4 regions of the Bradyrhizobium sp. UFLA05-108 genome follow, and region 1 is predicted to be linked to each of the others. Evidence: riboswitches for the same ligand, from Rfam matches in the RefSeq annotation. Region 1 holds a riboswitch; each other region holds the start of a gene.
What was found. A riboswitch is a leader RNA that binds a small molecule or an ion and turns the genes downstream of it on or off. The one in region 1 is predicted to bind cobalamin.
Positions count from the first base shown of each region.

Region 2: another riboswitch for cobalamin. It lies ahead of SO140_RS01935 (energy-coupling factor ABC transporter permease); the one in region 1 lies ahead of metE (5-methyltetrahydropteroyltriglutamate--homocysteine S-methyltransferase).
Region 3: another riboswitch for cobalamin. It lies ahead of SO140_RS22445 (ribonucleoside-diphosphate reductase subunit alpha); the one in region 1 lies ahead of metE (5-methyltetrahydropteroyltriglutamate--homocysteine S-methyltransferase).
Region 4: another riboswitch for cobalamin. It lies ahead of SO140_RS44895 (TonB-dependent receptor); the one in region 1 lies ahead of metE (5-methyltetrahydropteroyltriglutamate--homocysteine S-methyltransferase).

Region 1 is NZ_JBANAZ010000045.1:3,743-9,687, reverse strand. Features, by position in the region: gene metE (5-methyltetrahydropteroyltriglutamate--homocysteine S-methyltransferase) at 1-2,175, opposite strand, end outside; cobalamin riboswitch at 2,282-2,506, opposite strand; gene SO140_RS28605 (TauD/TfdA dioxygenase family protein) at 3,102-4,025, shown strand; gene SO140_RS28600 (carbohydrate porin) at 4,759-5,945, shown strand, end outside.
Region 2 is NZ_JBANAZ010000002.1:141,684-147,628, forward strand. Features, by position in the region: gene cbiE (precorrin-6y C5,15-methyltransferase (decarboxylating) subunit CbiE) at 1-712, shown strand, start outside; gene SO140_RS01915 (cobalamin biosynthesis protein) at 709-1,077, shown strand; gene cobM (precorrin-4 C(11)-methyltransferase) at 1,074-1,856, shown strand; gene SO140_RS01925 (cobyrinic acid a,c-diamide synthase CobB) at 1,856-3,166, shown strand; gene cobA (uroporphyrinogen-III C-methyltransferase) at 3,163-3,891, shown strand; cobalamin riboswitch at 3,940-4,159, shown strand; gene SO140_RS01935 (energy-coupling factor ABC transporter permease) at 4,197-4,874, shown strand; gene cobF (precorrin-6A synthase (deacetylating)) at 4,921-5,670, shown strand; gene cobT (nicotinate-nucleotide--dimethylbenzimidazole phosphoribosyltransferase) at 5,706-5,945, shown strand, end outside.
Region 3 is NZ_JBANAZ010000030.1:89,419-95,363, reverse strand. Features, by position in the region: gene SO140_RS22450 (ribonucleotide-diphosphate reductase subunit beta) at 1-961, opposite strand, end outside; gene SO140_RS22445 (ribonucleoside-diphosphate reductase subunit alpha) at 972-3,875, opposite strand; cobalamin riboswitch at 3,998-4,214, opposite strand; gene SO140_RS22440 (glycosyltransferase) at 4,279-4,725, opposite strand; gene SO140_RS22435 (hypothetical protein) at 5,272-5,853, shown strand.
Region 4 is NZ_JBANAZ010000135.1:1,004-6,948, reverse strand. Features, by position in the region: partial or broken gene SO140_RS44910 (TonB-dependent receptor family protein) at 1-174, shown strand, start outside; gene SO140_RS44905 (sialidase family protein) at 197-1,408, shown strand; gene SO140_RS44900 (TlpA family protein disulfide reductase) at 1,405-1,902, shown strand; cobalamin riboswitch at 2,038-2,238, shown strand; gene SO140_RS44895 (TonB-dependent receptor) at 2,732-4,777, shown strand; gene SO140_RS44890 (PepSY domain-containing protein) at 4,781-5,539, shown strand; gene SO140_RS44885 (HoxN/HupN/NixA family nickel/cobalt transporter) at 5,587-5,945, shown strand, end outside.

The DNA.
Region 1 (5,945 bases):
CTTCATCTCAGTGGCTTCGGGCACGCGCGGCGAGTGGATGTCATAGACGCCGGGGCCGATGTCGTTCGGGTATTTGAAGGCGGTGAATGCATCGAGCAGTTCCATCTTAGAACGGGAGGTTTCGATCGAGATGACATCAGCGTCCATCGCGGCGATTCCATCAATGATGGCATTGAACTCCGAATAGCACATATGGGTATGGATCTGCGTTGCGTCGGCAACACCAGAGGAGCAGATGCGGAAGCTCTCCACGGCCCAGTCGAGATAGGCCTTCCAGTCGGATCGACGGAGCGGCAAACCTTCGCGTAGCGCTGCCTCGTCGATTTGGATCATGGTCGCGCCCGCCTTTTCGAGGTCGGCGACCTCGTCCCGGATCGCGAGCGCGATCTGACGGCAGGCCTCGCTGCGCGGAATGTCGTCACGGACGAACGACCAATTCAGGATCGTCACCGGCCCCGTAAGCATGGCCTTCACAGGCTTCCTGGTCAGCGATTGCGCGTAGCTCCACCATTCGACGGTCATCGCCTTCGGCCGGGAGACATCGCCGAATAAGATCGGAGGGCGAACGTAACGGGAGCCATAAGATTGCACCCAGCCGTGCTTAGTAAATAGGAACCCGGAGAGCTGCTCAGCGAAATACTGGACCATATCGTTGCGCTCGAACTCGCCGTGTACGAGCACGTCGAGCCCGATGTCTTCCTGCCATCGGACGGCGCGAGCCGTTTCATCCTTCAGGAATTGTTCATATTGCGCGTCTGTTAACTTTCCCTTGGCACGCGCGGCGCGAGCAGTGCGGACTTCTGCCGTCTGCGGGAACGACCCGATCGTGGTCGTTGGGAAAAGCGGCAGGCCGAAACGCTTGCGCTGAAGCTCGGCGCGGCTCTCAAAAGCGCTATTGCGGCGGCGCATAACCGCATCAATCGCCGCCGTACGCTGGGCAACGGCCGTGTCATGGATCTTTGGCGAAGCTCGGCGGGCCGTCGCCGCAAAGTCCGATTCGGCAAACGCGGCGGCAACGACCTTTCCGTCGACCGCGAGCGCTTTTGCCAAGGTCGCGAGCTCGCCGATCTTCTGAACCGAGAAGGCAAGCCAGCTCTTTACATCAGAATCGAGATCGGTCTCCAGCTCAAGGTCGATTGGGACATGAAGGAGTGAGCAGGACGGCGCCAGCTGCACGCGATCCTTGCCGAACGTTGCAATGACGGGCCTGAACCGCTCCACGAGTGCCGACAGGTCGGAGCGCCACACGTTGCGGCCATCGATGATGCCGAGTGAAATCACGAGGTCCGCGCGGGCGCCGGGTTCAATCTGGCTCAATTGTTGAGGAGCGCGCACCAGATCGACGTGCAATCCGGCGACTGGCAGCCCCAGAGCTGTCGCCAGATTGTCGCCAATTGCACCGAAATAAGTGGCAAGCATGATCTTGATGCCGGGCACCTCCTTGGCGAAACGCCGATAGACACGCTGCAGCGCGCTTCGTGTGGTCTCGTCCAGATCGAGCACCAAGCAGGGCTCGTCAAGCTGGACCCACTCGGCTCCACGTTTCGCCAGTTCTTGGAGGACCTCGACATAGACCGGAACGAGGCTATCGAGCAGCGAAATCGGATCAAACGCCAAGTCGGCGCTCTTGCCGAGCTTAAGGAAGGTGACTGGTCCGATCAGGACAGGCCGTGTTTGATAGCCAAGGGCTTTCGCCTCCTCATATTCCTCGATCGGCTTACGGGAGGAAAGCCTGAAGGTCTGACCTTTATGGAATTCGGGCACCATGTAGTGGTAATTGGTATCGAACCACTTGGTCATTTCCTGCGCAGCGGCGCCATGGCCATGATGGGCTTGACCGTCGTGCTCCTGGTCTTGCGAGCCCCGTGCCATGGCGAAATAGGTTGTCAGCGAGACCGGACCGTCCTCCCAGCCGTACGCTTTAGGAATCGCGCCAACCATGACGCTCGTGTCGAGAACCTGGTCATAGAGTGAGAAATCATTCGATGGGATGACGGTGACGCCAAGCGAATTCTGCCGTGCCCAGTTAGCGACACGAAGACCGGCCGCAGCTTCAAGAAGCTGCCGGTCGTTGATCTTGCCCTCCCAGTAGCCTTCGAGCGCCAGTTTGAGTTCGCGGCGTGGCCCGATACGTGGCATGCCGAGGGTTGCGACAGGAAGTGAGGGAAGAGACATAGCTTTAACCCCATTGTGGTTGGAGCAAAGGCTATGGCGGAGACGCAGGCAGGAGGGCCGCGAAAGCGCCCTGCTGCTTGGCGTACCACCGGACACCCCGCCCGTGGTCGATTATGTTGTCGGGGCAGGTCTCCTGGCTCGCGAGTCATCGCCTGCATCCGGCCTTCCCGAAGCGCCTGCTTCAGTGACACGTATGGATGCGGGCTCGCCGCTTACAGTTGCGGGGGCAGCGCCGGCATTGATTCAATCCTGAACGGATCGAGGACGCACCGGCTTCCCTCTTAGCTCCAGATCAAGAGAGATCTGGAGAACCTCGACAACTTCGATTATCTGCACCAGAGGGGTAACGTCAACCTCTGCGGATTACCTTTGCTGCGGCTTCTGGCCGGGCAGGTCTGTCTTAACGAAGAAAGCATCGAGCCCTTCGCATCTGTCCGGAGCAATCGTCGCGCAAAGCTTCACGCGGCAGGATCTGCTCGACGAGCTCGCGCCTAACACGTGCGAGTGCGTCGTAAAGTGCGTCTTATACCTTCATGGCGTCGACCTCCGCCGCCGTCAAGATCGCCATCGATCGAACAGTACGAAGGAAGCAAAATAGATCTCGGCCAACGAGACCTTGAGGAGCGTCGTTGTCGATTCCAAGGCGGACGGTTTTCTTGTTCGTCGGCGCTGAACTGCAACATCTGCATCAACGTCCCAGCGAAGTGCGGACATTTTGGGCCGGTCAACTACCAATGCTAGCAATTGATCGGATTGACAGACCCGGTCAATTTTACGAGGTCGCCTGAAGAGCACAAGAGCTCGTCGCTGTTGCCACGCATTATGGCGGATTTGCGCTTTGCGGTCCGCAATTTAGCGTTCGTCGACTCCTGTCGCAGTTGAATAGCTTGGTCTGGCGAACAACCTGCAAATTGGAGAGTGTCACCATGGATGCAGCCGGATCGTCGGATAGCATCATTCCTCGTGCCGACATCGTCAAACGCGCAGCGCGCATCGGCGCAGAGATCCGAAACGTCAAGCTGTCGGGAGACTTGCCGGACCAGACGATCGCCGCGATCAATGAGCTCCTGGTGGAGCACAAGGTTATCTTCTTTCGCGACCAGGGTCATCTCGACGATGCTGAGCAGGAGCGCTTTGCCCTTCGTTTTGGAAGTCTGGCACCTCATCCAACGCTCGGTGCCATAAAGGGAACGACGTCGACCATCGAGCTTGACTCTGCCCGCGCCGGTAGCCGGGCCGACTTGTGGCACACCGATGGAACCTTCGTCGATGCCTACCCCAAAATTGCGGTGCTACGAGGCGTTGTAATACCACCCTTCGGTGGCGACACAGCCTGGTCAAACACCGTTGCGGCCTACCTCGACCTAGCACCGCCGTTGCAGCGGCTTGCAGACAAGCTTTGGGCCGTTCACAGCAACTCCTTTGACTACGCAATACTGGACCGTGTCAGCGAGCTCGACAAAAAGCACTTGGACGAAGTCTTCACTAGGACGATCTATCAGACTGAGCATCCTGTGGTGCGCGTGCACCCCGAGACCGGCGAACGCGCGCTGGTGCTCGGCGCTCTGGTGCAAAATTTCGTTGGTATCCCAAAATACGACGGCCAGAAGCTGTTTGATGTCTTTCAGTCTCATATCACGGCTCTCGAAAATACCGTCCGCTGGAGCTGGAGGGAAGGCGATATAGCGATCTGGGACAATCGGGCTACGCAGCATTACGCGGTGAACGATTACGGCGACCAGCATCGCCTCGTTCGTCGCGCCACCGTCGCCGGTGAAGTACCCGTCAGCATCGATGGTCAGAGCAGCGTAACACGCATCAAGGCAGCCAAGGAACCGAAGGTTGCCTAACGCCTCACAAGGGTGGCCGCGGGATCCGGTCGATGCACACCCTACCTTTGTTCGCCAATTTGCTGCATGCAGCATTCGGCTTGCTTCGTTATCGCATTTCCACGATGTCTTCGAGCGGCGCGCCGCGCGTTCTCAAATAAAAAGCAGGGCCGGTTCTTGTGAGGCCATATCGGCTTTGTCGCAAGATGCCGTCGTCCCCATCAGCAATGGCGGCTTGCCGCTTTGAAAGTGCCTCCCGACAGGCGCGTCTAACCTTGAGAAGCGTGGGCGAGCGCGGTCGTTATACCCGTCCAGCAGATGGTCCACTCCAGTCTTCTTGACCTCGTGGCGACGGTGTCGGATGGGCTTTGCGCGTGCCTTTGTCGGTAGACGAGCCCAGGACCTGAATTAGCTTTTCATCCACGCGCGAGATCCCAGCGAAACGAGTAACGATTGGTCGCGGCGACAGCTTCGAGCGTTGAGGAGCGGAATCGCGCAGCAATGGCTCGCGAGCCCGGTGTCACCTACCAACCCTAGCAATTGATGCAAACGTCAAACACATGGCAATCGTGGTTCAGCAACAAGTCGTTCTTCACGCGTTAAGGAAGTCGGGATGCATTATAGATCTGGCTGCGCCGTCGGGCCTGAGGGATCTACTATCTCGTCATCTGCATCTAGAAGGTCTACTCCCAATGCGATCTCCGCCGTCTCGAGTATTCAGGCTTCAAAGATCTCAAGGCTTCGGGCCGGTCAATTGCATCGTCTTGCGGCTAGCGCGCTACAAACGACGCTTCATGAAGCCAATGCGCAGAGATGGCTTGCTGTTGCGCTGTCCCTCGCGGCGAGTCCCATCGGCGGCTTGGCGCCGGCACACGCTGCCAACGTGCCTAACCCCAAAGGCGGCACTCCGACTCAGATTGCTCAGGGAGGACTTCAAAAGAAGGACTATCATGCTATCAAGCCCCGAGGCTACCGGTCCGAAGAAGTAGTGCATCCCGTCGGTAGCTCTGCACGCGTACAGAAAGTGATCGCTCTTACGTCAAAGTCTGGCAGCGCGGTTGTCCTTGCAAAGAACACAGCAACTCAATTGAAAGTCGATCCATTTGCAAGGTTCGAGAACCTGCGCGAAAAAGGCATGTGGCTCAACATTCCTGGCCCCGCCGATACGATCGACGAAGATTACGGCGGCGTCAGATCTGCGTTGGCCGAAGTCGGGATCGGTTATGTCGGCGGGACAGTAAACACATTCGTGGCCAATCACCTGCCGAATGCAGCCAGAAGCACCATCCGCGATCAGCTATATATTGGCCAGAATCCGACATTTAATACCCTAAACTTCATGATCGTGACCTATGATCTCAGCCGCTTTGGGATTCCCGATGGCCAGATTATCGTAGGTGCCCAGCAGCAATATTGGACCTGGAAGCCTGGGGGCCCAGACAGATTTGGGATTAACACGCTTGCCTATTATCAGACGTTTTTCGATGGCAAGCTTGAACTCAAGATGGGTTATCTCAGAAACATAAATGAGTTCGTGGGAACTGTGGTCGGAGGAAACGCAGCAGTAAACGTTTTTGGGGCCTCATCGAATATCCTATACCAAGCAGGCATGAGCAACAATGCCGCGCCAACGCCAGCTATCAATCTGAAGTACAATTTTGGTGATCGCTTCTACAATAAGATCTCGTTGCAGCGTTCACTCAGTCCAGACGGCCAATCTGCCCAGATCGCCGAAAATCCGACCGGCCTAAATTGGGACACGACCAACGCGGGCGTTCTTCTACTTGACGAAACCGGTTACAAGAACCGAGCCGTGCCGGGTTCGCCCGAGACTTGGTTGCGGGCAGGTGCCGGTTTCAACAATAGCAGCTACAAAGACTTGCAGTATCCGACGCAACCGAGAGCTAACGCAAATAGCGTTTATTACGTCGCGGCGGACAG
Region 2 (5,945 bases), on a different contig from region 1:
GCTGACGGAACGGGGCTGGGGTGCTTCAGCACTGTGGACTCTCACCGCGCTCGGCGGCCCGCGAGAAAACATCAGAGCGCATCGTGCAGACGGTTTCACGGCGGAAGCCGGCGACAGCCTGATCGCGGTCGCGCTAGAGACAAGGGGCCTGAATGGCATTCCGCGCAGTTCCGGACTTGCCGACGATCTCTTCGCGCATGACGGCCAGATCACAAAGCGGCCGATGCGCGCGCTGGCCTTGTCCGCGCTGGCGCCTCGACCCGGTGAATGCCTCTGGGACATCGGCGCGGGCTCCGGCTCGATCTCGGTCGAATGGGCCTTGTGCGGCGGTTCGGCGATTGCGGTCGAGGCGCGCGAGGACCGCGTTGTAAACATCCGGCGCAATGCCACGGCACTCGGACTTGCACACAAGATCACCGTCATCGCCGAACCTGCGCCCGGTGCACTGGTAGGTCTGGCGGCGCCGGACGCCGTGTTCATCGGCGGTGGTCTCGACGCCGCGATGTTCGATGCTATCTGGTCTCGCATTGGGTCAGGTACGCGGCTGGTGGCCCATGCCGTGACGCTGGAGACGGAAACGTTGCTGGTGGAGCTTTACCAGCGCCATGGCGGCGACTTGATGCGGGTCGAGATCGCACATGCGGGCTCGTTGGGGCGCTATCGCTCCTGGGAGGTGGCGCGGCCGGTCGTGCAATGGAGCGCGGTGCGATGAGGGTCGCAGGGCTCGGCTTCAGGAGCGACGTCACGCTTGCCGCGCTGCGCGAGGCGCTTCTCGCCGCCGGCGGTGTGGAAGGTTTAGCGGCTGTCGCAACCGTCAGCGACAAGGCGGACAGCGCCGCGCTGAAGCTGCTCGCGGGCGAATTCAACGTGCCGATCAAGGCCATTTCCGCCAATAAGCTCGTGGGCATTACGACGCCGACGCAGTCAGGCCTCATCAAGGAAAAATTCGGCACCGGATCGGTGGCGGAAGCCGTCGCGCTCGCGGCAGCGGGCCGTGATGCGCGCCTGATTGCGACGCGCGTGGTCTCGCAGGACCGGACCGCGACCGCGGCGATTGCGGAGGGAGACGGCGAATGACCGTGCATTTCATTGGAGCAGGGCCGGGCGCCGCCGATCTCCTCACCTTGCGCGGGCGCGACCTGATCGCAGCCTCACTGGTTTGCCTTTATGCGGGCTCGCTCGTGCCCGAAGGCGTTCTGGTGCACTGCCCGAAGGGCGCCCGGATCGTCAACACGGCGCCATTGTCGCTCGACGAGATCATCGCCGAGATTGCCAACGCGCACGCGGAAGGCAAGGATGTCGCGCGGCTGCATTCGGGCGATGTTTCGATTTGGTCGGCGATGGGTGAGCAATTGCGCCGCCTGCGCGCGCTCGGCATTCCCTTCACCGTCACGCCGGGCGTGCCGTCCTTCTCGGCGGCCGCCGCAGCGCTGGAAGCCGAGCTGACCTTGCCGGGGCTTACGCAATCTGTGGTGCTGACGCGTACGCCAGGCCGGGCGAGCGCGATGCCGGAGGGCGAGAAGCTTGCTGCGTTCGCCGCGACCGGCTCGGTGCTTGCCATTCATCTGTCGATCCATTTGCTCGACAAGGTGATTGCGGAGCTGACGCCGCATTATGGCGCGGATTGTCCGGTGGCGATCGTCTGGCGCGCGAGCTGGCCGGACCAGCGCATCGTGCGCGCGACGCTTGCCACGCTCGATGCGGCTGTCGGCGCCGAGCTCGGGCGCACCGCGCTCATCCTGGTCGGCCGGACACTCGGCTCGGAGGAATTCTCAGAGAGCCGCCTTTACGCCGCGGACTATGACCGCCGCTACCGGCCGGTCGGGCCGGCGCCGCGTTTTCCGGAGGAGTCGTGATGCCTGCGGGTTTCGTCATCTCGGCGCCGGCTTCCGGTGTCGGCAAGACGACGCTGACGTTAGCGCTCGCGCGCGCCTATCGCGATCGCGGACTCACTGTGCAGTGCTTCAAGAGCGGCCCCGATTACATCGATCCTGCTTTTCATGCGGCGGCCACGGGGCGTGCCTCCGTCAACATCGATAGCTGGGCGATGGATCGCGCGACGATCGAGCATCTCGTCAGCCGCGGTGCGAACGCCGATCTCGTGCTGGCCGAGGGTTCGATGGGCCTGTTCGACGGCGTCGCCGCGCGCGGCGTCTCGGGGACGGGCGCCACCGCCGACATCGCGGAGATGATGGGCTGGCCGGTGCTGCTGGTGATCGATCCGTCCGGCCAGGCCCAGACGGCGGCCGCGATTGCGACGGGCTTGCGGGATTTCCGCAGCGGGGTGGGTCTCGCCGGCGTCGTGCTCAACCGCGTCGCGAGCCCGCGGCATGAGGACCTCGTGCGCCGCGCTTTGGCCGATGCGGGCATTGCCGTGTTCGGCGCGCTGCCACGCCACGCCGAGATCAGCGTGCCGAAACGGCATCTCGGCCTGGTGCAGGCGGAGGAGCAGACGGAGATCGGTCGCCTGATCGATGAGGCCGCGCGCTTCGTCGGCGAGCACGTCGATCTCGACGCCGTGCTCGGCGCGGCATCTGCATGGACATCGCAGCCAATCACGAATCGGGTTAACGTCACGCCGCCAGGCCAGCGCATTGCGCTAGCGCGCGACGCCGCGTTCTCCTTTGTCTATCCGCATATGCTCGAGGCTTGGCGTGCTGCCGGTGCGGAGATCCTGCCGTTCTCGCCGCTCGCCGATGAGGGACCCGATGCAAGCGCCGATGTGTGCTGGCTGCCCGGCGGCTATCCGGAACTGCACGCCGGCCGTATCGCCGCGAATGCGCGCTTTCGCGAGCGCTTGCGCGCCTTCGCCGAGACGCGGCCGGTCCACGGCGAATGCGGCGGCTACATGGTGATGGGCGCGGCCTTGACCGATGCCGACGGCGCGCGGCACGAGATGCTTGGCCTCTTGGGCCTGGAGACGAGCTTTGCCAAGCGCCGCATGCACCTTGGCTACCGTCTTGCCGAGCTCGCAGCGCCAATGCCGGGACATCAGCCCGGCGCGCGCCTGCGCGGTCATGAATTCCACTATTCGACGATTCTCGCGCAGCCTGATGTATCGCTTGCGATCGTGCGTGACGCGACGGGCGCAACCGTCGCGGAGACCGGATCGCGACGCGGATATGCGACGGGCACCTTCTTTCATTTGATTGCGGAGGACCGGTGAGCGGCTTCGTCTCCTTCATCTCCGCCGGCCCCGGCGATCCCGAGCTTTTGACGCTCAAGGGCGCGGCGCGGCTGCGCGAGGCCGACGTCGTGCTCTATGACGATCTCGCTTCCGGCACGATCCTCGAGCTTGCCCGACCCGGCGCCAATCTGGTGGCAGTCGGAAAACGCGCCGGCCGGCCCTCGACCAAGCAGCAGCACGTCAACCGCCTGCTGGTCGATTATGCGGCGACCGGCGCGCGCGTGGTGCGGCTGAAATCCGGCGATGCCGGCATCTTCGGCCGGCTCGAGGAAGAGATCGAGACGCTTCGGGCGTCGGGGATCGGCTACGAGATCGTGCCCGGCGTCACCTCGGCCTGCGTCGCGGCGGCGCAAGCCGGCATCCCCCTGACCCGGCGGAATACCGCGCGCCGGGTGCAGTTCGTCACCGGGGCCGACGTGACCGGGCAGCTTCCGCAAAATCTGAACTGGACGGCGCTGGCCGACCCGGATGCGACGACGGTGATCTATATGGGCCGGCGCACGTTCCCGGAACTGGCCACCAAGCTGATTGCGCAGGGTCTTTCGCCGGAAACGCCCGCGCTGTTTGCGGAATCCCTGGGCCGCGCCGACGAGCGGCTCGTCCGCACCACGATCGCAAAGCTCGCCGAAGAGCTCGCGCAGGCCGTGCCCGCGACCACCGCCGCCGTCATCCTGTTTGGCGCACTAGCGGGAGAATCGTCGTGATGATGTCCGCAGTTGCCGTTCGACCCTTGACGCCCGGCTTGCGAAAGAGGCACACAAGAGGGGCATGGTGCTCGATGCGGCGCAAAGCGCCGGAGCATAATCGGGAATGGGGGTGGGCGGACCCAGTTGCGGCGCCCCAAACCCCAGCCGCCCCCGCGACTGTAAGCGGTGAGGGGCTCCGATCCGCCACTGGGCCGCAAGGCTCGGGAAGGCCGGAGATCCCCTTCGATCCGCGAGCCAGGAGACCGGCCCTGCACGTTTGGACGCCAAGGCCGTCGGGTGTGACGGCAGGAAGGACTTGAACCATGCATATCGAACCAGGAATCGTGACGGGCGCCAAGCTCGTGTTGAGTTACGCAACCGGCATCGCCACTGGCGGCGTTGCGCTGAAGCTTACGGCGGAGACCGTGCGCGAGCAGGGCGTCAGCTCGTTTGCGGTACGGACGGCTGCGACCACCGCGCTGGTCTTCACCTTCTTCGAGATCCTGCCGCACTTCCCGGTCGGGGTTTCCGAGGTGCACTTCATCCTCGGCTCGACCCTGTTCCTGCTGTTCGGCGCGGCGCCGGCGGCCCTTGGTCTCGCGCTTGGTCTCTTGCTGCAAGGCTTGTTCTTCGTGCCGACCGACCTGCCGCAATACGGCATGAACGTCACCACGCTGCTGGTGCCGCTGTTCGCGATCCAGGCGCTCGCGACCCGCATCATCCCCCGCGACACGGCCTATGTCGACCTGCAGTATCGTCAGGCGCTGGCGCTCTCGACGGCGTATCAGTCGGGCATCATCGCCTGGGTTGCGTTCTGGGCGATCTATGGCGCGGGCTTTGGCGCTGCGAACCTCGCCAACATCGCGACCTTCGCCGCGTCCTATGCGCTGGTCATCGTGATCGAGCCGCTGGCCGATCTCGCCGTGCTGGCGCTGGCAAAATCGCTGCGTGGCGTCACCGCGCCCGGCCTCGTCACCCCGCGCCTGCACAACGCGGCGTAGAGATGAGCTGAGGGGCGGCCGTTCATGGTCGCCCTTCACACTCGTGATGGTCACGCTCTCCCTGATAGGTATCGGTTGCGGCGATCCCGAGCAGCTCACGCTTGCCGCGATCCGTGCCATCAATGCGGCAGATCTCGTGCTGATTCCGCGCAAGGGGACGCAGAAGTCCGATCTCGCCGACCTGCGGCGGACGATTTGCGCCGATGTGCTCACCAACAAAGAGACGCGTATCGCGGAGTTCGACTTGCCGGTGCGTGACGCCGGCGAAGCTGACTACCGCAAGGGCGTCGACGACTGGCATGGTGCGGTTGCTGCGACCTGGTCGCAGGCGATCGCGGGACATCTCGCACATGATGGCCGCGTTGCGTTGCTGATCTGGGGCGACCCGTCGCTCTATGACTCGTCCCTGAGGATCGCGCGACGGCTTGATCCTTTGCCCGCGATCGAAGTCATCCCCGGCATCACGTCGATCCAGGCGCTGTGCGCGGCGCATGCGCTGCCGCTGAACGATATCGGCGCGCCTTTCCTGGTCACGACAGGGCGGCGACTGCGCGAAGGCGGCTGGCCTGACGGAGCCGACACCGTGGTGGTGATGCTCGATGGCGGCACGGCGTTTCAGTCGCTCGATCCGCAAGGCCTGCAGATCTGGTGGGGCGCCTATCTCGGCATGCCCGATCAGGTCGTCATGTCGGGTGCGTTGGCCGAGATCGGTCCGCGCATCGTCGCCGCACGGCAGGAGGCGCGCGAACGGCACGGCTGGATCATGGACAGCTACATTCTCAAACGCAGCGTGTGACGCGACCGCAGTCGCGTGAACGGAGGCAGGACGACATGCTCCCCAATTGGGTTTACGAGAAATGCCCGGGTATCTCGACCTCGCACCGCGAGGCGGCGATGGCGCGGCAGGCGCAACTGACCAAGCCGACCGGTGCGCTCGGTCGGCTCGAGCAGGTCGCGATCGACCTTGCGGGCCTGCAGGAGACGGAGCAGCCGCGCGCCGCGCGCGTGCCGATCATCGTCTTTGCCGGCGATCACGGCATCGTCGCCCAGGGCGTCTCCGCCTATCCGCAG
Region 3 (5,945 bases), on a different contig from region 1:
CGTTCAGGCCGAGGAAACCGCGGGGCATCGTATCGCGACCATAGGCAGCCTCGAGCTCGGCTGCCTCCCGGATCATGCCGCGGACCTCCTCCTGAAACTCTGGCGTCCACAAATGCGGATTCTCGATCTTGATCTGGTTGATCACGTCGATGCCAAAGTTCAGGTGAATGCTCTCATCGCGCAGAATGTACTGATACTGCTCGGCGATGCCGACCATCTTGTTGCGTCGGCCGAGCGACAGGATCTGCGCGAAGCCGGTGTAGAACCACATTCCTTCAAACACGACGTAGAAGGCAACCAGGTCGCGCAGGAAGGCTCGGCCATGGTCTGGCGTTCCCGTCTGGAACAAAGGGTCGTTCAGATGCTGTGTATGCTTGAGCGCCCAGGCCGCCTTGTCGGTGATCGAGGGCACCTCGCGGTACATGTTGAACAGCTCGCCCTCGTCCAGGCCAAGGCTCTCGACGATGTACTGGAAGGTGTGGGTATGGACCGCCTCCTCGAAGGCCTGCCGCAACAGATACTGCCGGCATTCCGGATTGGTGAGATGACGGTAGATCGCCAGCACGATGTTGTTGGCAACGAGCGATTCCGATGCGGCGAAGAAGCCGAGGTTGCGCTTAATCGCGCGCCGTTCGTCCTCCGTCAGGCCGTCCCGCGACTTCCACAGCGCGATATCGGCCTGCATCGAGACCTCGGTCGGCATCCAGTGATTGTTGCAGCCGGAGAGATATTTCTCCCAGGCCCATTTGTACTTCAGCGGCAAGAGCTGGTTGACGTCGGCGCGGCAGTTGATCATCCGCTTCTCGTCGACGGACACGCGGCCGCCCGTGCGATCGATCGCGCCGAGACCGGTCCCATCTGCCGGCTCGAGCTTGAGCTGGGTCTGTGGGTGGAGCGCGGCGGTGAAAGCCGAGGCGGCCGGAGCGGCCGCCGTGGTTTCGGTATCGGACCAATTGAGCATCGTCATTTCCTTACTGACACACTTCACATTCGGGATCTTCGATCCGGCAGGCCTTGATACCATCGAGGTCCAGGGCTGCCGCGGCTGGCATTATGATTGGGGCGTGCGAGGCCGCAGCCGATACGGAGACCGCGTTGAGTTTGCCGTCGGTGCCCTTCAGGGTCGATTTTTCGACGTGCGTGGCGCTGCTGGAGCGCAGATAATAGGTGGTCTTCAAACCGCGCCGCCAGGCGAGGCGATAGAGCGCATCGAGCTTCTTGCCGGAGGGATTGGCGATGTAGAGGTTGAGCGACTGCGACTGGTCGATCCATTTCTGCCGCCGTGCGGCAGCCTCGATCAGCCAGGCGCTATCGATCTCGAAGGCCGTCGCGTAGAGCGCCTTCAGATCCTCCGGGACGCGATCGATCTGGCCGACGCTACCGTCGAAATATTTGAGGTCGGACACCATCACCTCGTCCCAAAGCCCCCTCGCCTTGAGGTCGCGGACCAGGAACTCGTTCACGACCGTGAAGTCGCCGGACATGTTCGACTTGACGAACAGGTTCTGGTAATTCGGCTCGATCGACTGCGACACGCCGCAGATGTTGGAGATCGTCGCTGTCGGCGCGATCGCCATGACGTTCGAATTGCGCATGCCGCCTGCCACTATCTTCTTGCGGAGGCGATCCCAGTCAAGCGTCGAGGAGCGATCGACATCGAGCCCGCCGCGCGAGTCGGCAACGAACTGGATAGAGTCGAGCGGCAAAATGCCCTTCGACCATAGCGAGCCCTCGAAGCTCGGATAGCGGCCGCGCTCGGTGGCGAGATCGGAGGATGCCTGGATGGCGTGGAAGGAGATCGCTTCCATGCTGATGTCGGCGAAAGCGACCGCCGCTTCGGACGCGATCGGGATACGCTGGACCTGAAGTGCCTCCTGGTACCCCATCAGGCCGAGCCCGACCGGCCGGTGGCGTATGTTGGAGCGGCGCGCTTCCGCGATGGTGTAGAAATTGATGTCGATGACGTTGTCGAGCATTCGTACCGCCGTCGTCACCGTCCGCTTCAGCTTGGCCTGGTCGATACCGTTAGCTCCGACATGGGCGAGCATGTTGACGGAGCCGAGATTGCAGACCGCGACCTCGTCGGCAGAGGTGTTCAGCGTGATCTCGGTGCAGAGGTTCGAGGAATGGATCACACCCATGTGGCGCTGCGGCGAGCGCAGGTTGCAGGGGTCCTTGAAGGTTATCCAGGGATGGCCGGTCTCGAACAGCATGGTCAGCATGCGGCGCCAGAGGTCGGTCGCACGCACGGTCTTGAACACACGCATGCCACCGGCCTTCGCCTTGGCTTCATAGGCCTCATAGGCCGCCTTGAAGGACGTCCCATACAGTTCGTGCAAATCGGGCGTCTCGTCCGGCGAGAACAGCGTCCACTCGTCGTCGGCGTCAACGCGCTGCATGAACAGGTCCGGCACCCAGTTGGCGGTGTTCATGTCGTGGGTGCGGCGGCGGTCATCGCCAGTGTTCTTGCGCAGATCGAGGAATTCCTCGATGTCGACGTGCCAGGTCTCTAGATAGGCGCAGACCGCGCCCTTGCGCTTGCCGCCCTGGTTGACGGCGATCGCGGTGTCGTTGGCCACCTTCAGGAACGGGATGATGCCCTGGCTTTCGCCATTGGTGCCCTTGATGTGGGCTCCGAGGCCGCGCACCGGCGTCCAATCGTTGCCGAGGCCGCCGGAGTACTTTGCCAGCAGCGCATTGTCCTTGATCGACTTGAAGATGCCATCGAGGTCGTCCGATACGGTGGTGAGGAAGCAGGACGACAGCTGCGGGCGCAGCGTGCCGGAATTGAACAGCGTCGGCGTCGAGGCCATGAAGTCGAACGACGACAAGAGATCGTAGAACTCGATCGCCTTGGCTTCGCGGTCGAGCTCTCGAATTGCCAGGCCCATCGCTACGCGCATGAAGAAGGCCTGCGGCAGCTCGATCCGCTTGCCTTGCTGATGCAGGAAATAGCGGTCGTACAGCGTCTGAAGGCCGAGGAACTGGAAGTTCAGGTCTCGCTCAGGCTTCAGCGCCGCGGCGATGCGGCCGAGATCGAAGCGGGCGAGTTCGGGATCGAGCAGTTCGGCTGCGATGCCGACCTTCACATAGGCCGGAAAGTATTCGGCATAGTGCGTCGCCATATCGCCCTGCGAGGCCAACGTCGTAACGCCGTGGACATGCGACAGCACCTCGCCGCGGAGCTTGTCGAGCAGCAGGCGTGCGCTGACATAGGCATAACTCGGCTCCTGCTCGACCAGCGTGCGCGCGGCCATGATCGAGGCCAGCGCCAGCTCGTCCTGGCTGATGCCGTCGTAGAGATTGCGGGTGGTCTCGGCCAGCACGGGGGCTGCGGAGACGCCGTCGAGACCGTCGCAGGCCTCATTGATGATCAGTTCGAGCCGGCGCGTGTCCAGACCGACGCGCGAGCCGTCCGGCAGCGTCACGTGAAGGATCGGTGCGGCGATGGGCGCCGGCTGCGCGGCCGCTTCCTCGGCGCGCTGGCGGGACCGTTCCTCGCGGTACAGCACATAGGCCCGGGCGACCTTGTGGTGCTCGCTGCGCATCAAGGCGAGTTCGACCTGATCCTGCACATCCTCGATATGAAAGGTGCGCCCCTCACCTGCGCGGCGCATCAGGGCTGCTATGACTTCGGCCGTCAATTGCTCGACGCTCTCGTGAACGCGGCGCGAAGCAACCGCAGTGCTGCCCTCTACCGCGAGGAAAGCCTTGGTCATTGCGACCGCGATCTTGGCGGAATCGAACGGCGAGACCTTCCCGTTGCGGCGGATGATCTGCATGGCCGGCTCGCTGGAAGCAGCCGCAAGTGACTGTGGACGCAACTGGATGATGGGTGCGGAAGCGGTGTCCGCGTCGTGCAGGTTCAGTGACATCAAAGGGCCCCGTGATGCGCGCGTTGTGTTTGGACGGGGCGATAAGGAAGGACGCTGCCGGAACGCCGGCAGACGTGTTGCCGGACGGTGCGTGCAAGCGACCGCCGGACACCCCGCCCGTGGACGTTCAGATCGTCACGGCAGGTCTCCTGGCTCGCAGGTCGTTGCTTGCTTCCTGTCTTCCCGGCGCGGGCGCACCAGTGACGTTGTCCGGAAGCAGCTCGCTGCTGACAGTTGCGGGGGCAGCGCCGGAATTCCGCACCAAAGGCGCAGTTCACCGGCTTCCCTCTTAGCCACTACATCTTGCGACGCAGTAGGACCGTGACACCCATATATGGAGATATTCGAGGCAAGCTGTCAATGATTGATTTCACGGGGGGCGCACGCGGACGGCCATCCCCAATCAGTTATCGAGTATTGACGAGCTCAAGAATGCTTCTGATCGTCGCCACCATAGTCGATTCGCACAGCCGGCTAATGCTCTCAATCCTTGCTCATAGCGACAAAGCTTTTTAAGCGCGTCGAGGCTTCTCTCGGCGCCGGCTCTCGCAGCTTGCTTCATCCCTTTGAGCAAATTCCGATCGAGCGCAAGCTTTTCAATTCTATTGGCAAATTCGCAAATCTGTCGCGGCTGGCAAAGAAAGCCGTTTACGCCATCCTGTATGAGCTCCGGCAGTCCACCAGCGGCGGAAGCAATAACTGGCACCCCGAGCGCGAGCAGCTCTAGCACGACCTGGTCGACCATCGAGCCGCGAAGGCAGCACCAGCACATCGTATGATCCAATCCATGGACGGACGGACTTCCCCAATCGTCCTTTTCTGCAAAGGGCATGAGGCGTACGCGCACCATGGACTTCCAAGCAGCTTCATCTCTGTCCTACGCCAGTGCTCTTGCGGAGGATCGCAAAATCGTACCTGGCACCAAGTGGGGTGGGGCGTTCGGATCTCGGCAATCGGCTCGAGATTGTCCCAGGCTTTTGAGGTCGCCCCCTTATAGCCTGTGGATCAGGTCGAGATTCAGTTTTTGAAATTCGATTTCAGTTGCACACGCACGAATAGTTTTCTTGCGTTTGTAGCCGATGGCCCATCTTTGGCCGTTCGCCGCGGGCCGCCTAGACATCCCAAATCAAACCAGACGGGGCTTCAACAGAAAAAGGGCCGTCTCATCATTGTTGCTTTAGCCATGAAACCTGCGCCTGCTTCGATGATTGCGTGCAATACTCTGCGATCCGGCCAACTGACCGCGCTAACATTGATCCAAGCGACAGCAACACGTTAGCCATCAATGGATAAACTCAAGCGCACGTGTAAAGAGTTCGACATGCAACATCAGCAGCCGCCACCGAGTTGCCCTGACGATAGGCACCCAAGCGTGCCACCCAGGAATCCTGGTTGGGTGAGCAGCAAGATAGAGGAACTTCCTGCGGGGACCAAGTTCAACCATGCTAATAGGGATGGAGTGTGGGGCGGCGCGGGGCAAAGCGGGCATTCGGGCAAAGCTATTTGGATGGCTTTAGAGAATGATGTGAACGCTGCACACGGCTATGCAGGTAGTTCTGGGCGGTACTCCATTGTCGAGGCGCGAGAGCCACTCAAATTGGCGGTCATGGACGAGTGGTATGATCAAGTTGAACCTGACGAACTGGGCGCATGGGCTGCGATGGCGCAGAAGCATGGCTTGGACGGAGTGAAAACGGAATATGAGAGCTCCTACGAGGTCGTTCTGTTTGACACAAGTAAGGTTAGAAGTTTAGGTGAACGTCTTCTGGGCCTTCCCGGCGAGATAGGCGTTGTGGTCCTCCCCGAACAGGAGCACGATCCAGAAAAGACTTGGCCGGAGATGGAAGTCTCGACGTTCTCAACTACTGAGGATTCGAAATCGCGCTCGAGATCAGTGGTCTGTGGTCAATGTGGGATTTCGGACGTGTCGTCGGTGGGAGCTGGGACCATGGCAAGCAACCGGCCCCCGACGCGCTGATCGGCGCATTGAACAGAATGGGCGTCCTGCCGAGGCTGTTCCAGCCGACAAATCTGTACATCCGCGGTTGGCCTTACACGGCGCGATTGGAC
Region 4 (5,945 bases), on a different contig from region 1:
GTGCGGAATGTGTTCGACAAGACCTACGTTGCGTCTGCGAACAACATCGCCAACACGGTCGCGGCAGGTGGCGTCCAGAACCCCGCCAGCGTGCTCGCAGCGACGCAAACAGGGTCAATTTACGCGGGATCACCGCGTGCCTTCATCGCGGGAATAAAGATCGCCTTCCGGTGATCTCTCAGGGAGGGACTCTTTCATGACGTATCGAATGGTGATCCTCGCCTTTGCACTGGCGCTCGCGCCAGGAAGCGCCATGGCGCAGATGAACCACAATCACGCTTCCGAAGCGGCCTGCGAGACGACCGGACTTCGGTGCGCGTCCAAAGTCACGCCCGCGTTCGGTCCCGATGGCACTTTGTGGCTGGCCTGGATGGCGGGCGGGCAGATCTCCGTCGCGCGTTCGAAGGACGGCGGACATACGCTGTCCGCCCCCGTTCAAGTCACGCAAGGTCAGCTCGAGCTGGATTGGGGACCCGACGCGCGTCCGAAGATCGCGCTTGATCGCAAAGGCGATATCGCCATCGCCTTTTCCGCTTTTCGCGACAAAGCCTTCAATGGTGAGGTCTTCTACAGTCGATCGACCGATGGAGGAAAGACGTTCGCTCCGCCGAGGCCGATCACCGACAATACGGAAAGTCAGCGGTTCGAAGCGCTCGGGTTCGACGCTGACGGCGCCTTGTTTGCGGCCTGGCTCGACAAACGCAATCGCGTTCCGGCTCAGCAGGTTGGCCGGAAATACGATGGCGCCGCCCTGTTCTTTGCGAATTCGAAAGATGGCGGGGCAACCTACGCGCAGGCCAGGATGGTGGTGGACAACACCTGCGAGTGCTGCCGGCTTGGTCTCGCGTTCGATCCGTCCGGACATCCGGTGATCGTCTTCAGGAATATATTCGAAGGCGGCATCCGAGATCACGCGATCGTCACGTTTAATGACCAGGGACGTCCAGGAGAGGTGCATCGCGTCAGCGAGGATGACTGGCAGATCGCCGCGTGTCCGCATCAGGGACCAAGCCTGTCCATCGCGCCTAATGGAACCTACCACGTCGTATGGTTCACGAACGGCAAGGTTCGCAAAGGCCTGTTTTACGCACATTCACTGGACGGCGGAAAAACCTTTTCCCAGCCGATGCCGCTCGGGCAGCCCAGCGATGCGCCGTCGCGCGCCTACGTGATGGCTGGACAAAAGGAAGTCGCTATCGTCTGGAAGGAATTCGATGGCGACAAATCTGCGGTGAAACTCATCCGATCGGAGGACGACGGCGCGACCTGGTCGAAGCCCCGCGTCATTGCGAGCACGTCGGATTCCTCCGACCACCCGCTTCTGGTTTCCGATGGCAGCCAACACTTCCTGTCGTGGATGACCAAGGCTGACGGCTACCGTCTCCTTGCGATCGAGGGCGAACAATGAAGCGCATATTCTTTGCGGCGGTTCTGCTACTCGCGACTCCACTGACGGCACCCGGCTCCGAGAGCCCGGGGCTGAAGCCCTTCACCAGAGGAAGCTGGCAGCAGATCTTGCGGGCGCACGCGGGGCGCCCGACGCTGGTGCACTTCTGGGGCGTGACGTGCGGGCCATGCAAGGTCGAGCTGCCGCAGCTCGGCGACTTCGTGAAGGAGTACCCAGCCGTCGATGTCATTACGATTGATGCCGACCTTGTCCCGAACTCCGACGCCGCGGCGTTGACGATGTTGAAGCAGGCCGGTCTTTCCCCTGCGGAGAACTGGATGTTTAGCGATGGTTTCGCTGAACGGATTCGATATGAAATCGATCCCACCTGGCAGGGCGAAATTCCCCGGACGATCCTGATTTCGCGCGACGGATCCCTCATGACCATCGAAGGCTCTGCCGAGCCGGCCGCACTCCGGGAATGGGTTGACGGGCAAGTGGCGCAAACCAAATGAGAGTCAGGAACTTACGCACCGAACCGGCGATCGACGGGAACGTCTTCGAGCGGATCGATGATCTTATCGGGAATCGGCGAGAGTTCGTCGTTACCAAACTGCTGTCGCAAGTCCTTGACTTCCACGCCGAACCCGTTTCACTGTGCGGGCGGTAGTGCCCGAGAGGGCTATTCAAGGGAATTCGGTGCGTCCTACCCGGACAATGCCGGAGCTGCCCCCGCAACTGTAAGCGGCGAGCCGACGACCATTTAATGCCACTGGGATCCGTGATCCTGGGAAGGTGGTCAAAGGCCGTGACCCGCGAGCCAGGAGACCTGCTACCAGCCGTGGTCATGCGCGAATGTGTCGGGCGGGGTGCTCCGGGGCATTGGTTACTCCATCGCTATCTGCCGCATTGGGGCGAAAGGCAGACAGTCACGGGGAACGTGCATGACGGACCAATTGTTCGCCGTCGGGCACAGAAGTGTTCAACACCCAGCTACTTTTGAAGCAGCCGTTCGGCTGCGCGCATTCGCATAAACTAAACTCATTCCGTAAGCATTGGCACAGCGCAGCGGCGCTGCCGCTTGGAGCGCTGCTGGCTCTCGCGCCTGCCCCACGCCTGGCATTCGCGCAAAACCCGCAGATTATCGGACCTATTGAGGTCGAGGCGCCAAGACCGCGGAACGCCGCGACGCATGTCAGCAAGAGGACAGACGCCGCGGCCAAGCGCGCGGCGCAGCAGGCCGGTTCGAAGCCCACACCGCGAGCGGCCGCCAGTCATGAGAACCTGGCAACGCCCCTCAACTCCAGTGCCGTGGCAACCAGCGCAAGCCGGCTCGGATTGACGGTGCATGAGACGCCCGCGAGCGTGGATGTCGTGAGCCGGCAACAGATGCAGGAACAGGGCTACCGTACCACGACCGAAGCCGCTCAAGGCGCCGTCGGCGTGCTGTCGGGCGATGCAGCAGGCGCGCCCGGCGGCTTCTCAATGCGCGGCTTCTCCTTTGGCGAGGTGTCCGTGCTTTACAACGGAATCTGGATTGGCCCGCAGAGCATCACCTCACGGGTGATGGATACGGCCAATCTCGATCAGGTCGAATTCCTCAAGGGGCCGTCCTCGATCATGTCGGGGCTCGCCGCGATTGGCGGCGCCGTGAACTATGTGAACAACCAGCCGTCCACAGGCCCGATCAAGAACCAGCTCGATGCTTCCCTCGATTCGCTGGGCACCTACCGGACTCATTTCGGCTCTGGCGGCAGCACGAATGTGCCGGGGCTCGACTATCGCTTCGACCTCAGCTCATCGAAGATCAACAGCTTCGTGGACGGCGACTACCAGCAGCTCAACAATGTTTCCGGACAACTGGACTACCGCGTCAACGAATCATTCAAGGTTTTCGGCGCGGTCGAATACCGGCGCGATGACGGACACGCCTATTGGGGAGCGCCTTTGACGACGACGGCATTTTCGGGAGCGTACTCCACTCACGGTGTCGTTGCCGGATCGGCGATCAATACGTTCGACGGCTCGGTACTCAGTCCTGTCACCGTCGACTCGCGCACGCTGACGACAAACTACAATGTGACCGACAATTCCATCGGCGCGCACGAAGTCTGGCTGCGCGGCGGGTTCGAATGGAACGTCCTCGACAGCGTTACGATCAAGAACCAGGCCTACGAATATGGCGCCAGACGCCATTGGTACGATAGCGAGACCTACGCCTTCAATACCGCGACCTCAATGATCGATCGTGATCGTTTCTTCGTCACGCACAAGCAGCGGGTCATCGGCGACAATACCGACGTCGTGTGGAACACGTCATTCTTCGGCATGGAGAACCGGCTCGCCACCCAGTTGTCGGTGAGCCGCAACGACATTCAATTTGCGCAGGAAGGGAATCCGAACACCTATCCAGCCGACTCGGTGACGGTGCTCGATCCCGATCCCGGCTTCTACGGCGTGCCGGAGCCCAATATCCGGAACAGCCGTCTCGACAATGCGGCGATCTCGATCGAGGACCGGCTCAAACTTACTCCGCTGTTCGCGTTGATCGGTGGGATTCGTGTTGATGACCTGACGTTATCGCGTAGCGGCGTCAACTTCGATGGCACTTTCCCTGCCGGCCAGCCGTTCACCAAGACCTGGAATCCCGTGTCCTACCGCGCGGCAGCGACCTTCGAGCCCATGAAGGGGCTGCTGCTCTACGGCATGTATGCGACGGCCTACGATCCTGCCGCAGCCGGCATATTTTCCGTCACCCCGGGGACTTCGCTGGAGCTGACGAGCGCCCGCATCTATGAGACCGGAATCAAGCTGATATCCGACGATAAACGCGCCGAAGTCGCGTTCTCGGCCTACGACATCACGCGAAACAACGTCTACGTCGCGCTCACGAATGCGGTCTCGACCCTCGCCGGCGAGGTCCACACCAAGGGTGTCGAACTGGCCGCCGCGGTCCGTCCAATCGACAATCTGAAGCTCTGGGGCAATGTCGCCTTCACGCAAGCGCGATATGGCGACTTCGACGTTTGGACGGGCAACACGCCCTCGAATGTCGCTCCCGTCATCATCAACGCGGGCACATCGTACCGGTTCAACGAATGGCGCTGGCCCGTCGAGATCGGCGGCTCAATCCGTCACGTCGGCCAACGCTATCTGTATGAGGATAACCTCACGGCCATGCTGGCCTACACGACGGGCGATCTCTTCGCCTTCGTCGATATCCCGGGTAGGGATCTGTGGTGGCAAGGATTGGAGAAGATGCGCGTGAGCTTCCGCGTCCGCAACGTCACCAATGCGCTCTATGCCGCATGGTCCGATCCGGGCTACCCGAATCAGGTCTATCTTGGCGCGCCGAGAACGTTTGAGCTCTCGGCGTCGGCAAAGTGGTGATCAATGCCAGTGCGCGCAATAGCAGCCGCTTTGCATCGCTGGTGGGGTGTTGCCTTCTGCCTATTGTTTGCGATGTGGTTCGCATCCGGCATCGTCATGCATTTCGTACCGTTTCCGGCGCGTTACGAACAGCCCGTGGCGCGCGATCTGGACATGTCCCATGCAAACATCGAGCAAATTGACTATGACCAATGGACTGTCGCACGCAATTTTGACCCTGATCGCCCACTCACGCGCATTGTGCTGAACGATGCGGACGGAACAGACATCTACGTCTCCTCGATGTCAGATAAAATAGTTCTGGTCACCACACGAAATGAGCGCGTGCTGAACTATCTCGGCAGCATTCCGCATTGGTTCTATGTGCCTGAGCTGCGGCATCACAGGCGCGTCTGGGCCAATTTGATGTGGTGGCTGTCGCTGCTCGCCACGATTGGTGCCGCGCTCGGTGGGTTCGTTGGCCTTGCGCGTTTCAGCAACGGGCAGGCCAATCGTGGCCTGCGCCGCTGGCACCACATTTCAGGACTGGTTGTCTCCCCAGGCGTTCTTGGCTGGAGTTTTTCCGGCTTCCTGTCGATGGATGATGGTTGGCTAGCGCCGGGCGGCAACAACTTGTTCCGAACGCTTCACATGCTTGATTTCTACCCATTTGGATCCCATCCAGGCCCTACGCACAGCCGTCATGGTCGGGCTCTGCATGTGCGGCTTTGCCTTCAGCTTGACAGGCGTGGGCTTGGCGCGGCGACGCTTGTGGAACGATGAACGTCCGTGATCAAACTCGTGCTTAGGCACCCTGCCGAAACAAGATCATGCTCACATATCTGAAACTTGCCATAGACGACGCATCGACTGCCTCGCGCAGTAGGATTATCGCACTCTATGCTTTCCTGCTGGCGCTCAATGGCCTCGCCTGGACCTGGGCCATCGTGGCGCTGTCCGATCGGCCAACGCTGCTCGGGACGGCCTTGCTGGCCTATGCGCTCGGCCTTCGACATGCTGTGGATGCCGATCACATTGCAACCATCGACAATGTCGTTCGCAAGCTGATGCAGGATGGCAAGCACCCGCTCGCGGTCGGACTCTTCTTCGCGTTTGGCCATTCCTTGGCGATTGCGGTGGCGGTCGCCGTGATCGCCGCGGCGGCGTTTGCGCTGCAAAGCCGTTTCCA